DNA from 2 places in the Variovorax nivicola genome. Region 1 is predicted to be linked to the other one. Evidence: riboswitches for the same ligand, from Rfam matches in the RefSeq annotation. Region 1 holds a riboswitch; the other holds the start of a gene.
What was found. Region 1 has a riboswitch for manganese ahead of ACSFBF_RS19045 (TMEM165/GDT1 family protein). Riboswitches for the same ligand answer to the same signal wherever they lie in the genome.
Positions count from the first base shown of each region.

Region 2: linked by a shared signal. The riboswitch ahead of mntP (manganese efflux pump MntP) and the one ahead of ACSFBF_RS19045 (TMEM165/GDT1 family protein) in region 1 are both predicted to bind manganese.

Region 1 is NZ_JBPJZK010000004.1:496,191-502,373, reverse strand. Features, by position in the region: gene ACSFBF_RS19075 (monovalent cation:proton antiporter family protein) at 1-565, opposite strand, end outside; gene ACSFBF_RS19070 (KpsF/GutQ family sugar-phosphate isomerase) at 652-1,653, shown strand; gene ACSFBF_RS19065 (KdsC family phosphatase) at 1,653-2,201, shown strand; gene lptC (LPS export ABC transporter periplasmic protein LptC) at 2,198-2,851, shown strand; gene ACSFBF_RS19055 (SDR family oxidoreductase) at 2,868-3,650, shown strand; gene ACSFBF_RS19050 (RNA recognition motif domain-containing protein) at 3,730-4,284, opposite strand; yybP-ykoY riboswitch at 4,546-4,733, shown strand; gene ACSFBF_RS19045 (TMEM165/GDT1 family protein) at 4,743-5,306, shown strand; gene metX (homoserine O-succinyltransferase MetX) at 5,431-6,183, shown strand, end outside.
Region 2 is NZ_JBPJZK010000001.1:995,004-1,001,186, forward strand. Features, by position in the region: gene ACSFBF_RS04675 (efflux RND transporter permease subunit) at 1-1,641, shown strand, start outside; gene ACSFBF_RS04680 (chromate resistance protein ChrB domain-containing protein) at 1,874-2,329, opposite strand; gene ACSFBF_RS04685 (Fe-Mn family superoxide dismutase) at 2,326-3,252, opposite strand; gene chrA (chromate efflux transporter) at 3,262-4,632, opposite strand; yybP-ykoY riboswitch at 4,783-4,953, shown strand; gene mntP (manganese efflux pump MntP) at 4,968-5,546, shown strand; gene ACSFBF_RS04700 (2OG-Fe(II) oxygenase family protein) at 5,959-6,183, opposite strand, start outside.

The DNA of each region.
Region 1 (6,183 bases):
GGCCCAGCGCCTTGGCCAGTGCCTCGGGTGGCGCGCCCAATGCGGGGATCAGCACCAGCAGCGGCACCACGGCCAAGTCTTGAAACAACAGCACGCCCATCACGCGCTTGCCGTGTTCGCTCTCGAGCTCGAGCCGCTCGGCCATCAGCTTGACCACGATGGCCGTGCTGCTCATGGTGAGCGCGCCCGACAGCGCCAGCGCAGTCTGCCAGCCCAACTGCCATGTCGGGGGCAGCAGCAGCCGCGCGATCAGCAGCGCGCCGACCGTGGCGATGGACATCGTCAGCAGCACCTGCAGCAGGCCGAGCCCGAACACGTGCTTTCGCATTGCGCGCAGCTTGGGCAGGCTGAACTCCAGCCCGATCACGAACATGAGGAACACCACGCCGAATTCGCCCAGGTGCTGGATGCCTTCGGTGTTCTGCGCCAGCGCGAAGGCGTGCGGCCCGATCAGCACGCCGGCCGACAGATAGCCCAGCATCGGCGGCAGCTTGAGGGAGCGGCACGCCACCACGCCGATCACCGCGGCCAGGAGATACAACAGCGTGAGATCGAACGAAGACATAGGCGCCGATGCTAGAGCAATGTCCGTGCCCCGGGCTTCCCCGGGCCATGTGATCCCGGGTGCCGGCCGGCCCGTAAAATCCGGCGATGAGCTCCCGCCCCGTTCCGGCCCCAGTGGTCGACCCCGAAGCCATCCTCGCTCGGGCACGCCTGACCTTCGACATCGAAGCCGAAGCCGTCACCGGTCTGAAAGACCGCGTCGGCCTGAGCTTTGTCGATGCCGTGCGCAAGATCCTCGAAGTGCGCGGCCGTGTGGTCGTGATGGGCATGGGCAAGAGCGGCCACGTCGGCCGCAAGATCGCCGCCACCCTCGCCTCCACCGGCACGCCCGCGATGTTCGTGCACCCGGCCGAAGCCAGCCACGGCGACCTCGGCATGATCAAGGCGGTCGACCTGGTGCTGGCCATTTCCAACAGCGGCGAGGTCGACGAGCTCACCGTCATCCTGCCGGTCGTCAAGCGCCAGGGCGTGCCCCTGATCGCCATGACAGGCCGCCCTGAATCCACCCTCGCCCGCCATGCCGACATCGTGATCGACGCGGGCGTGTCCAAGGAAGCCTGTCCGCTCAACCTCGCGCCCACCGCGAGCACCACCGCCCAGATGGCAATGGGCGATGCGCTGGCCGTGGCGCTGCTCGACGCGCGCGGCTTCGGCTCGGAAGACTTCGCGCGCTCGCACCCGGGCGGCGCGCTCGGGCGCAAGCTGCTCACCCACGTAAGCGACGTCATGCGCTCAGGCGACGAAGTGCCGCGCGTGCCGCCGTCGGCCAACATCAGCGAGCTGATGCGCGCGATGAGCATCAAGGGCTTCGGCGCCGCCGCGGTGATCGAGCCCGACGGCCGCGCCTCGGGCATCTTCACCGACGGCGATCTGCGCCGGCTGATCGAAGCGGGGGCCGACTTGCGCACACCCAAGGCGGTCGACGTGATGCACCGCGACCCGCGCACCATCCGCGCCGATGCGCTGGCGGTGGAAGCCGCCGAGCTGATGGAGCAATGCGGCATCACCCGCCTGTTCGTGATCGACGGCGCGGGGGTGATCGTCGGCGCGATCAACACCAACGACCTGATGCGCGCGAAGGTCATCTGATGCCGCTCGAGTTCCAGGCCGAGACCTTGCTCGCCGCGCAGGACGTGCGCATTGTTTTCTTCGACATCGACGGCGTGCTGACCGACGGCGGCGTGTACTTCACCGAGCACGGCGAAACGCTCAAGCGCTTCAGCATCCTCGACGGCTACGGCCTGAAGCTGCTGCGCAAGGCCGGCATCGTGCCGGCCGTGATCACCGGACGCGATTCCAAGCCGCTGCGCGTGCGGCTCGAGGCGCTGGGTATCGAGCACGTGCGCTACGGCACCGAAGACAAGCTGCCCGCTGCACAGGCCATGCTCGACCAGCTCGGCTATACGTGGGCGCAGGCCGCGGCCATCGGCGACGACTGGCCCGACCTCCCGGTGCTCACGCGCGTCGGTTTCGCGGCGGCGCCAGCCAATGCCCATGCGGAAGTGCGCGGCATCGTGCGCTACGTGACCCAGGCGCGTGGCGGCGAAGGCGCGGCGCGCGAGTTCTGCGACCTGCTGCTCACGGCTTGCGGCCAATACCGCGCGATGCTCGATGCTGCCCGAGGCCCGACCACATGAACAACGCGAAACGCGCATGGGGCATGGTGCGCGACGTCCTCGACCGCGCCACGATCTACCTGCCGATCATCCTCACGGCCGCCGTCGCGCTCGGCACCTACTGGCTGGTGCGCAACGCGCCCAAGCTGCTGGAGCCCACGGCCAAGGTCGCGCCCACGCATGAGCCCGATTACTTCATGCGCGACTTCGTCATCAAGAATTTCCTGCCCAATGGCGACCTGCGCAGCGAGCTGCACGGAGTCGAAGGCCGGCACTACCCCGACACCGACACAATCGAGATCGACAAGGTGCGCATGCGCAGCGTGTCGCCCGAGGGCCTGGTGACGCGCGGGTCGGCCGACCGCGGCCTGTCGAACTCCGACGGCAGCGAGGTGCAGCTGTTCGGCAATGCGATCGTCATCCGCGATCCTTCGGTGGGACCGAACGGCAAGCCTGCGCCGCGCCTCGAGTTTCGCGGCGACTTCCTGCACGCCTACGTCGACACGGAACGCGTCACGTCGAACAAGCCGGTCACGCTCATTCGCGGCACCGACCAGTTCACCGGCGATACGCTCGACTACGACAACCTGAGCGGCGTGGCCAACCTGAACGGTCGGGTGCGCGGCGTGCTGATTCCGTCGGCGGCTCCGGCCGCTCCTGCCAAGCGCTGAAGAAGACATCTCCTGCATGACCACGTCCCCGCTTGTCTTCATCACCGGCGCATCGAGCGGCATCGGCCAGGCGCTGGCCGCGAGCTTCTACGACGCGGGCTATCGCCTGGCGCTGGTCGCTAGGCGCACGGCGGAAATCGAAGCGTGGGCGAATGCCCGCCAGCTGAGCGCAGACCGCTACCGGATCTACAGCGCTGACGTGGCGCAGACCGACAGCATCGTCGCCGCCGGCAACGCCTGCATCGCGCAGCAGGGGCTGCCCGACGTGGTGATCGCCAATGCCGGCATCAGCGTTGGCATCGACACAGCCGAGCGCTCCGACCTCGACGTGCTGGCGCAGACCTTTGCCACCAACAACGTCGGCTTGACCGCCACCTTCCACCCGTTCGTGCGGGCGATGGTGCAGCGCGGCAGCGGGCGGCTGGTGGGCATCGGCAGTGTGGCGTCCATCCGCGGATTGCCGGGGCATGGCGCGTACTGCGCCAGCAAGGCCGGCGTAGTGGCGTACTGCGAGAGCCTGCGCGGCGAACTGTTCAATAGCGGCGTCAAGGTCGTCACCCTCTGCCCGGGCTACATCGACACGCCGCTCACGCAGGGCAACCGGTACGGCATGCCCTTTCTCATGAAGGCGGAAGATTTCGCCGACCAGGCGCTGCGCGCCATCGAGGCCGGCACCAGCTACCGCGTGATTCCGTGGCAGATGGGTGTGGTCGCCAAGATCATGCGCATGCTGCCCAACGCCGTGCTCGACCGGGCGGTGCAAGGGCGCGAGCGCAAGAAGCGAAGCGGCGAAGCCTGAGCATCGCGCGCCGAATGACCGGCCATTGAAAAAGGCTCCCGAGGGAGCCTTTTGTCTGTGTGCTTGAGAGCGTAAGGGCTTAGTAGCCGCTGTTGCCGCCACCACCGTAGCCGCCGCCACCACCGCCGCCGGAGCGGCCACCGCCGCCACCGCCACGGGGACCGGCGCCGTAGGGGCTGCGGAAACCGCCATCGCCACCACCACCGCCGCCACCGCTGCGGCCACCACCGCCGCCGCCGTAGCCTCCGCCACCGCCGGAGCGGCCACCGCCACCACCACCGTAGCCGCCACCACCGCCGCCGTAGCCTCCTCCGCCACCACCGCCGCCATAACCACCACCGCCGCCGCCGTAGCCTCCGCCACCACCGCTGCGCGGGGGACGAGCTTCCATCGGACGTGCTTCGTTGACGACGACGCTGCGGCCACCGAGGGGCTGGCCGTTCATGCCGTTGATTGCTGCTTGTGCTTCCGCGTCACTGCCCATCTCGACGAAGCCGAAGCCCTTCGAGCGGCCGGTGTCACGTTCCATCATGACCTTGGCGCTGGTCACTGCGCCGAACTGCCCGAAGGCCTGTTCGAGATCTCCGTCGCGCACTGAGTAAGGCAGGTTGCCGACGTACAGTTTGTTGCCCATCAAGGGACTCCTATAAACACATCAAGAAAAGCGATGGAGTCCCGAAAGCATCACTCAAACGAGAGCCGTCGAGTCGCGCGAAACTGACCGATCACCGAACTGCCCCCCGACCAAAATGAAGAGGGAGGCTCGTGCATTATGGGTGAAATATCCGAATTGCAAGCGGGAATTTGCTTCTTGAGGTAGCACCTGTCAAAACTAATGGAAAGCTAGTGCCTACTTGCATGTTTGGGCGAGGTCCTTGGCGCTACATGTAGAATTCGCCCCGTCATTGGGGAGTAGCCGCCTTCCGATCTGCGAGAAGGGCCCGCGTCAACAGACTTGTCCTGCCCCACACAGGACATGGCGCGTGCAGTGAACACACCTGGCGAGACCTTTGACCGTGCAACTTCGGGAATATGGCCGAAGGTGTTGCACGGTCAATTGCGTCCTTCGGCCCAAGGAACCCCACGTCCATCATGGAAGCTTTTCTCGTTGCAACCGGCGTAGTTGCGCTCGCCGAAATGGGCGACAAGACCCAACTCCTGGCCCTCTTGCTCGCTGCCCGTTTCAGGAAACCCTGGCCCATCGTTCTGGGCATCTTCGCCGCCACCATCATCAACCACGCGCTGGCGGGTGCCGTCGGCAACTACATCACGCGCTGGCTCGGACCCGAGGTGTTGCGCTGGATCCTGGGCGGCTCGTTCATCGCGATGGCCGTCTGGATGCTGATTCCAGACAAGCTCGACGACGACGATGCCCCGGGCGCGTCGAAATTCGGCGTCTTCGGCACCACGGTGATTGCGTTCTTCCTCGCCGAGATGGGCGACAAGACCCAGATCGCCACCGTCATGCTCGCCGCCCGCTTCACGCACGACTACTTCTGGGTGGTCGCAGGCACCACGCTGGGCATGATGCTGGCCAACGCGCCGGTGGTGTGGCTCGGCGAGAAGATCGTGCGGCGCGTGCCGATCAAGCTAGTGCACGGCATCTCGGCCGCGATCTTCCTGGTGCTGGGCGTGATCATGATCATCGGCTGGTAATCCGATGGGGCGATATACTGCCTCTTGCGCCGATTTGCTTCAGCTTGCGGGCGCTTTATAAATTCAGCTAAAGACAGGCGCGGCAGACCCGGCTCGTTTTTGGCGAGGCCGGGTTTTTTCATTCATGTCGTCGTCACCACCTTTGGTCGTCACCTCGCAGTCGATGCAGTTCGCAGGCCCGCTGGCCCTGCGCAGCGGCGCGTCGATCAGCGACTACACGCTCGCCTACGAAACCTACGGCACCCTGAACGCCGATCGCAGCAATGCGGTGCTGGTGTGCCACGCGCTCAACGCCTCGCACCACGTTGCGGGCGTCTACCAGGGCCAGGCCCGCTCCGAGGGCTGGTGGGACAACATGGTGGGCCCGGGCAAGCCGGTCGACACTGACCGCTTCTTCGTGATCGGCGTCAACAACCTCGGCTCCTGCTTCGGCTCGACCGGCCCGATGCACGTCAACCCCGCCACCGGCCACGTCTACGGCGCCGACTTCCCCGTGGTCACGGTCGAAGACTGGGTCGACGCGCAGGCCGCGCTGCTCGACGTGCTCGGCATCGAGACGCTCGCGGCCGTCATGGGCGGCAGCCTTGGCGGCATGCAGGCGCTGTCGTGGACGATGCAGTACCCCAGCCGCGTGCGCCACGCCGTGGTCGTGGCCAGCGCGCCCAACCTCACGGCCGAGAACATCGCCTTCAACGAAGTCGCGCGCCGCGCCATCGTGACCGACCCCGACTTCCACGGCGGCCACTTCTACGAACACGGCGTGATCCCGAAGCGCGGCCTGCGCATCGCGCGAATGATCGGCCACATCACCTACCTCAGCGACGACGTGATGAACGAGAAGTTCGGCCGCATCCTGCGCAGCGCCGTCGAGGGCGAG
Region 2 (6,183 bases), on a different contig from region 1:
TCGCCGATGATGTGCTCGCGCTTCTTCAAGCCCGAGCAGGACACCGGCAAGTTCGCGACCTTCATCGAGCACACCTTCGAACGCGTGCACCGCCGCTACCAGCTCATATTGCGCGGCGTGCTGAAGACCTGGCCGGTGATGATCGTGATGGGCGCCATCCTCGTGGCGCTGCTGTTCGTGATGTTCAAGATGTCGAAGTCGGAGCTCGCACCCGAGGAAGACCAGGGCATCGTGCTGTCGCAGGTGGTGGGCGCGCCCACGGCCACCATCAACCAGATGCAGACCTATGCGGACCAGATCTTCAAGGTTGCGCACGACACGCCCGAATACGCGCAGCTGTTCCAGCTCACCGGCGTGCCGAGCACCAACGCGGGCATTGCCGGCGTGCTGCTCAAGCCCTGGGACCAGCGCACGCGCAGCGCGCACGAGATCCAGGCCGACCTGCAGAACCGCTGGAACGGCATTGCCGGCGCGAAGGTCGTGGCCTTCCAGTTCCCGGCGCTGCCGGGCGCCTCGGGCCTGCCGGTGCAGTTCGTCATCAAGACGACCGAACCCTTCGAGAACCTGAACACGCTCGCCCAGCAGATCATGGACAAGGCGCGCGCGGACGGAAAGTTCTACTACATCGACGCCGACCTGAAGATCGACTTGCCGCAGGCCACCGTGGTGGTCGACCGCGACAAGATCGCCACGCTGGGCATCACGCAGCAGGACGTGGGCAACGCGATGGGCGCGGCGCTGGGCGGCGGGTATGTCAACTACTTCTCGATTTCGGGCCGCTCGTACAAGGTGATCCCGCAGGTGCAGCAGGTCGACCGGCTCAATCCGTCGGACGTGCTCAATTTCTACATCAAGACCCCGAACGGCGTGGTGCCGGCGAGCACGGTCGCGAGCCTGAAGTACACGGTGCAGCCCGAAACGGTGAACCACTTCCAGCAGCTCAACTCCGTGACCATCCAGGGCGTGCCCAGCGGCACGCAGGGCGAAACGCTGGAGTACCTGCGCGGCGTGGTGCAGCAGCTTGCGCCCAGCGGCTACACGGTCGACTACTCGGGCCAGTCGCGCCAGTTCGTGCAGGAGTCGGGCAACTTCGCCATCACCTTCCTGTTCGCGCTGATCATCGTGTTCCTGGCGCTGGCGGCGCAGTTCGAGAGCTTCCGCGACCCGGTCGTCATTCTGGTGTCGGTGCCGCTGGCCCTCTTCGGCGCCATGATCTTCATCTTCTGGGGCTTCGCCTCGATGAACATCTACACGCAGGTGGGGCTGGTCACGCTGATGGGCCTCATCAGCAAGCACGGCATTCTGATCGTCGAGGTGGCGAACCGGCTGCAGAAGCAGGGACTGAGCAAGCTCGACGCCATCGTCGAGGCGGCCGGCACGCGGCTGCGGCCAATCCTGATGACGACCGCGGCAATGGTGTTCGGCGTGCTGCCGCTGGTCATTGCCTCGGGCGCCGGCGCGGCCGGGCGCAAGGCGATGGGCATCGTGATCTTCAGCGGGCTGTCGATCGGCACGCTGTTCACCTTGTTTGTCGTGCCTGCGATGTACCTGTTCATCGCGGCGCGGCATCAGAAGGAAGAAAGCGCTGAGAGCCCACCGGAACAACCGGCGTTGCCGGGAGCGGTGGCGCCAGAGGCCTGACTGAGCCTCGGTGCCGGGTCGCACCGGTCGAGCCCGCTGCTGTAGAAGCAGCGGGCTTTTTTCATTTCATGATTGCAGCGACAGCTCTTGAAGGACTGAAGACGTGCCCCTCTTCCACCTCCCGGCATTGCGCGACGGCCTCTACGCCGGCGCTGCGTTCATTTGCGGTGCTGGCTGCCACAGCTGCCCGGGGCATCGACAACACCTTGCCGCGCGCACTGAAGAAGAAACCTCAGGCCATCACCGGCGGCCAGTTGTGCGTTTCGCCCTGGCCGTCGCGGCACCAGGCATAGAGCGCGTCGTACATCACCAGCCCGTGTCGCAGCATCTCGTGGTCATCGGCAAAGACGCGCGAGAGCCCGAGCGAGATGGCGTACAGGCCGGCCGACTGCGGCGCCAGGTCGAGGCGCGAAGTATCGGCACCCCGCACGATCGTTGCCAGCGTCTGGAGCGCCGGGTCGGTCAGCCGGTACTTCGCGAGGAATGCATCGAAGCTGCACAACTCGCCGACGTGGCTGAGTTCGACGTCCGGAATGTCATACGGCACGGCCCCTACCTCGGCCGCGATGCGCAGCACATCGGTCTTCGGCACGTACAGGAACTCGGCCTCGCGGTCGATGAAGCGCAAGACCAGCCACGGGCAGGCGATGCGGTCGATCTTCGGGCGCTCGCGCGTGATCCATTTCATGGCGTGTCTCCTTTCGTGGCAAGCGGCCGGCCGGCCGCCTGCCAACCGTCGATCCCGCCGCGCAGGTAGCGCGCATCCACGCCGGCCGCACGCAGCCGCATGGCCGTGGACCGGCCCACTTCGTGCCCGTAGACGCAGTAGACGACGACCTCGCGATCGCGCGGAAGCTCGCGCGACCAGTCGGTAACGGCGGCCGGGTCGCGCCAGCGCGCGCCGGGAATCAGCGACTGGGTGCGCTCGAAGACGCCCGCGCGTCGCACGTCGAGCACCAGGGCACCGGCCAACTCGTGCTGCCCGGCGCCGAAAGGCTCGCTCGCGCCATGCACCGCAAGCTGGTAGCGCTCGTAGACGCGCGCCCAGTCGATGCAGGCCACGCAGGCATCGACGTACGCGCCCGCCGCCGCGCCGAAGTCCATGTGATAGGCGTGCTCGTACATGTCCAGCGCAAGGATCGGCACGCCACCGGCAATCGCATGCGCGTGATCGGCCGCCCACTGGTTGGTCAGCGTACCTTCGCGCGGCTGGAACACCAGCAGCACCCAGCCGGAGCCGCCGCCCAGCGCGTTGCCCATGGCGACGAATTCCTCCCGCCATCGCTCGACGCTGCCGAAATTGGCGGCCAGGGCCAGCGCCATGGCCGGCTCCATGGCCGGCTCCATGGTCTGGCCGTCGCCACCGAGACTGCCGAAGTACAGCTCGTGCAGCAGCATCGAATTGGTGGCGATCAGCTCTTCGCGCTTGAGGCCGTTGAGCTCAAAACCGGCCAAGCCCGCAACGGGCTCCTTTGCCAGCTGCGCGCGGATGGCATTGAGCCGCTTCACGGCCCCGCCATAGTTGTTCTGGTGATGGCTGCCGAGCAGCTTCGCTGACAGTCCGCGGATCGTCGCGGGGTCGAACGGCAGGGGTTGTGCGATGGCGTCCATGGTGCCTCCTCAGCGCAGCCCGGGCACCAGGGTCGCCAGCAGCCCGACGGCTGCGCAGGCGCCGAGCAGCGGCATCACGCCGACCTTGAAGCGAAAGAGCGCCACGGCCGCCGCCACCGTGATGACCGCGGACAGCGCGTCGAAGCGCCCACCGAAACCCTGCGGCCACAGCACGTGGTACGCGAAGAACAGCGCGAGGTTCAAGATCACGCCGACCACCGCGGCCGTCACGGCCGACAGCGGCGCGGTGAACCCGAGCTTGCCGTGCGTGGCCTCGATCAGCGGCCCACCGGCGAGGATGAAAACGAACGACGGCAGAAAGGTGAAGAAGGTCACCACCGTGGCCGCCAACGCCCCGCCGATGAACAAGGCGCCCGGCCCCGCGACCTGCTGCAGCCAACCGCCCACGAAGCCGACGAAGGCCACCACCATGATCAGCGGCCCGGGCGTGGTCTCGCCGAGCGCCAGGCCGTCGATCATCTGCGTGCCGTTGAGCCAGTGGTAGTGCTCGACCGCCCCCTGGTACACATACGGGAGCACCGCATAGGCACCGCCGAAGGTCAGCAGCGCGGCCTTGGTGAAGAACCAGCCCATCTGCGCCAGTGCACTCTGCCAGCCCTGCGTGGCCACGAGCACACCCATCGCCAGGGCCCACAGGCCGAGTCCCACTGCCAGCACCTTGGCAAGGCGGCCGCGCGTGAAGCGGGCATGCGCGGGGGTCGGCGTGTCGTCGTCGATCAGCGCCGGCCCGTAGCCCTGATTGCCGCTGCCATGGCCGCCGCCCAGTGCGAACACGCCCGGCGCCCGGCGCGCCCCGAAATGGCCGATCAGCGCGGCCCCGATCACGATCGCCGGGAACGGCGTGTCGAAGGCGAAGATGGCCACGAAGGCTGCGCCCGCAATGCCCCACATCCACCGATTCTTCAACGCCCGCGTGCCGATGCGATGGGCCGCGTGCAGCACCAGCGCGGTGACGGCCGGCTTGATGCCGTAGAAGATGCCGGCCACCGCGGGCACGTTGCCGTACGCCATGTAGATCCAGGACAGCGCGATCAGGATGAACAGCGACGGCAGCACGAACAGCACGCCGGCGACGATGCCGCCCCAGGTGCGGTGCATCAGCCAGCCGATGTAGGTGGCCAGCTGCTGGGCTTCGGGGCCGGGCAGCAGCATGCAGTAGTTGAGCGCGTGCAGAAAGCGCTTCTCGCTGATCCAGCGCCGGCGCTCGACCAGCTCGGTGTGCATGATCGCGATCTGCCCGGCAGGACCGCCGAAGCTGATGAAGCCGAGCTTGAGCCAGAAGCGGAATGCTTCGGCGAAGGAGACGGGCTGGATGGGCGCGGAATGCGCAGGAGAGGCGTCAGGCAGTACGGTGTCCACGGATAGCTCCGTTATGGGTCGCCAGCGCTTGGACGGGACACCGTCTTACTTTGCAGACCGGGAGGCTGTTTCCCCGGGACGGAAATCGTAGCAGACCCATCGGCTTCCCTGTCGGTTTTCTTCGAGCCCGGGCTTCGCCTAGAATCGCGGCTCCCTTGGGGAGTAGCCGGCTTCCGGACTTCGGAAGCGCTCACGTCAACATACTCGGTTCGCACCTTGCGACCGTGGCGTGAGCAGCCGAAAGGTTGGCGAGACCAGCGGTGCATGAACGCGGCATTGGCCGGCGGGTTCGTGCGCCGCGGCGTCTTGAACCGGCCTTGCTTGCTACTTCCAACATGAACATCGCCTCCACGATTCTTCTTGCATTCGCCATGTCGACGGATGCTTTCGCCGCGGCCGTCGGCAAAGGCTCCGCCCTGCGCAAACCCTCCTGGCGCGAAGCCCTGCGAACCGGACTCATCTTCGGCGTCATCGAGGCGCTGACTCCCGTCATCGGCTGGGCGGCAGGCCTTGCCGCTGCGAGCTACGTCGCGCAATGGGACCACTGGATCGCGGTCTCGCTCCTCAGCGTGCTGGGGTTGCGCATGATCTGGTCGGGCTTCGGCGCGCCGGACGAGGCGGACGAGGCGGACGAAAAGCCAAGCCGCAACTCCTTCTGGTCGCTCGCCATCACCGGCTTTGCCACAAGCATCGATGCGATGGCGGTGGGCGTCGGGCTGGCCTTCATCAACGTTAACATCGCATGGACGGCGCTGGCCATCGGCCTTGCGACTTTCACGATGGTCACCATCGGTGTGATGGTGGGGCGCGTGCTGGGCGCGGTGCTCGGCAAGCGAGCGGAGATCATTGGCGGCCTCGTGCTGATCGGGATCGGCGTCTTGATCCTCTATGAGCACCTGAACGGCCTGGCTTGATCATGCGCAGAAAAATCCCCGCGTGCACAAGGCAGGCGGGGATTCTTGAAGATTTGGTAGGACGTACTGGATTCGAACCAGTGACCAACGGATTAAAAGAACCCCGTCTTCAGAGGATGAGGGCCTAGGTCCTTAAGCCCTCTTCCCCATCGAGCACTGACCCACTCCTGCACGCCGATGCGCAGGATGTGATGGAGTGCGCTCGGGGATATGGACGGATCAAGCGTCAGCGGAAATGTGGGTCACGTAGGCGCGGAAATCAACAGTTGAGGGAAATGGCAGCTTCGCGCTCGCAGCGCGGCTCAACCAAGCAAAGGAAGAGCTCGCGAAACACGCTAGGTAGAAGCCCATGACCTCTGACAGTGAGCGAAGCCCTGATTGCCGCCCCCGGGCGCGAGTTTGAACTGTGCATTCAAAGTTCAAAACGCCCAGTGTGCCCATCCAGAATTCCGTAGATGCGCTGATACGAGAATCGCTGCCCTCTCACGATCGGCTTGACCTCGTGTGGAAAATTCCGGTTGGAAGGAAAGATGAGCAGCATTCCGGCACTCGGCCTCAGCTCGAGGCCCTGCTTAGGGAAGTCAATCTCCCCGCCGTCAAAATCCGAATTCAGATACAGGATCGCCGTGATCCCCCG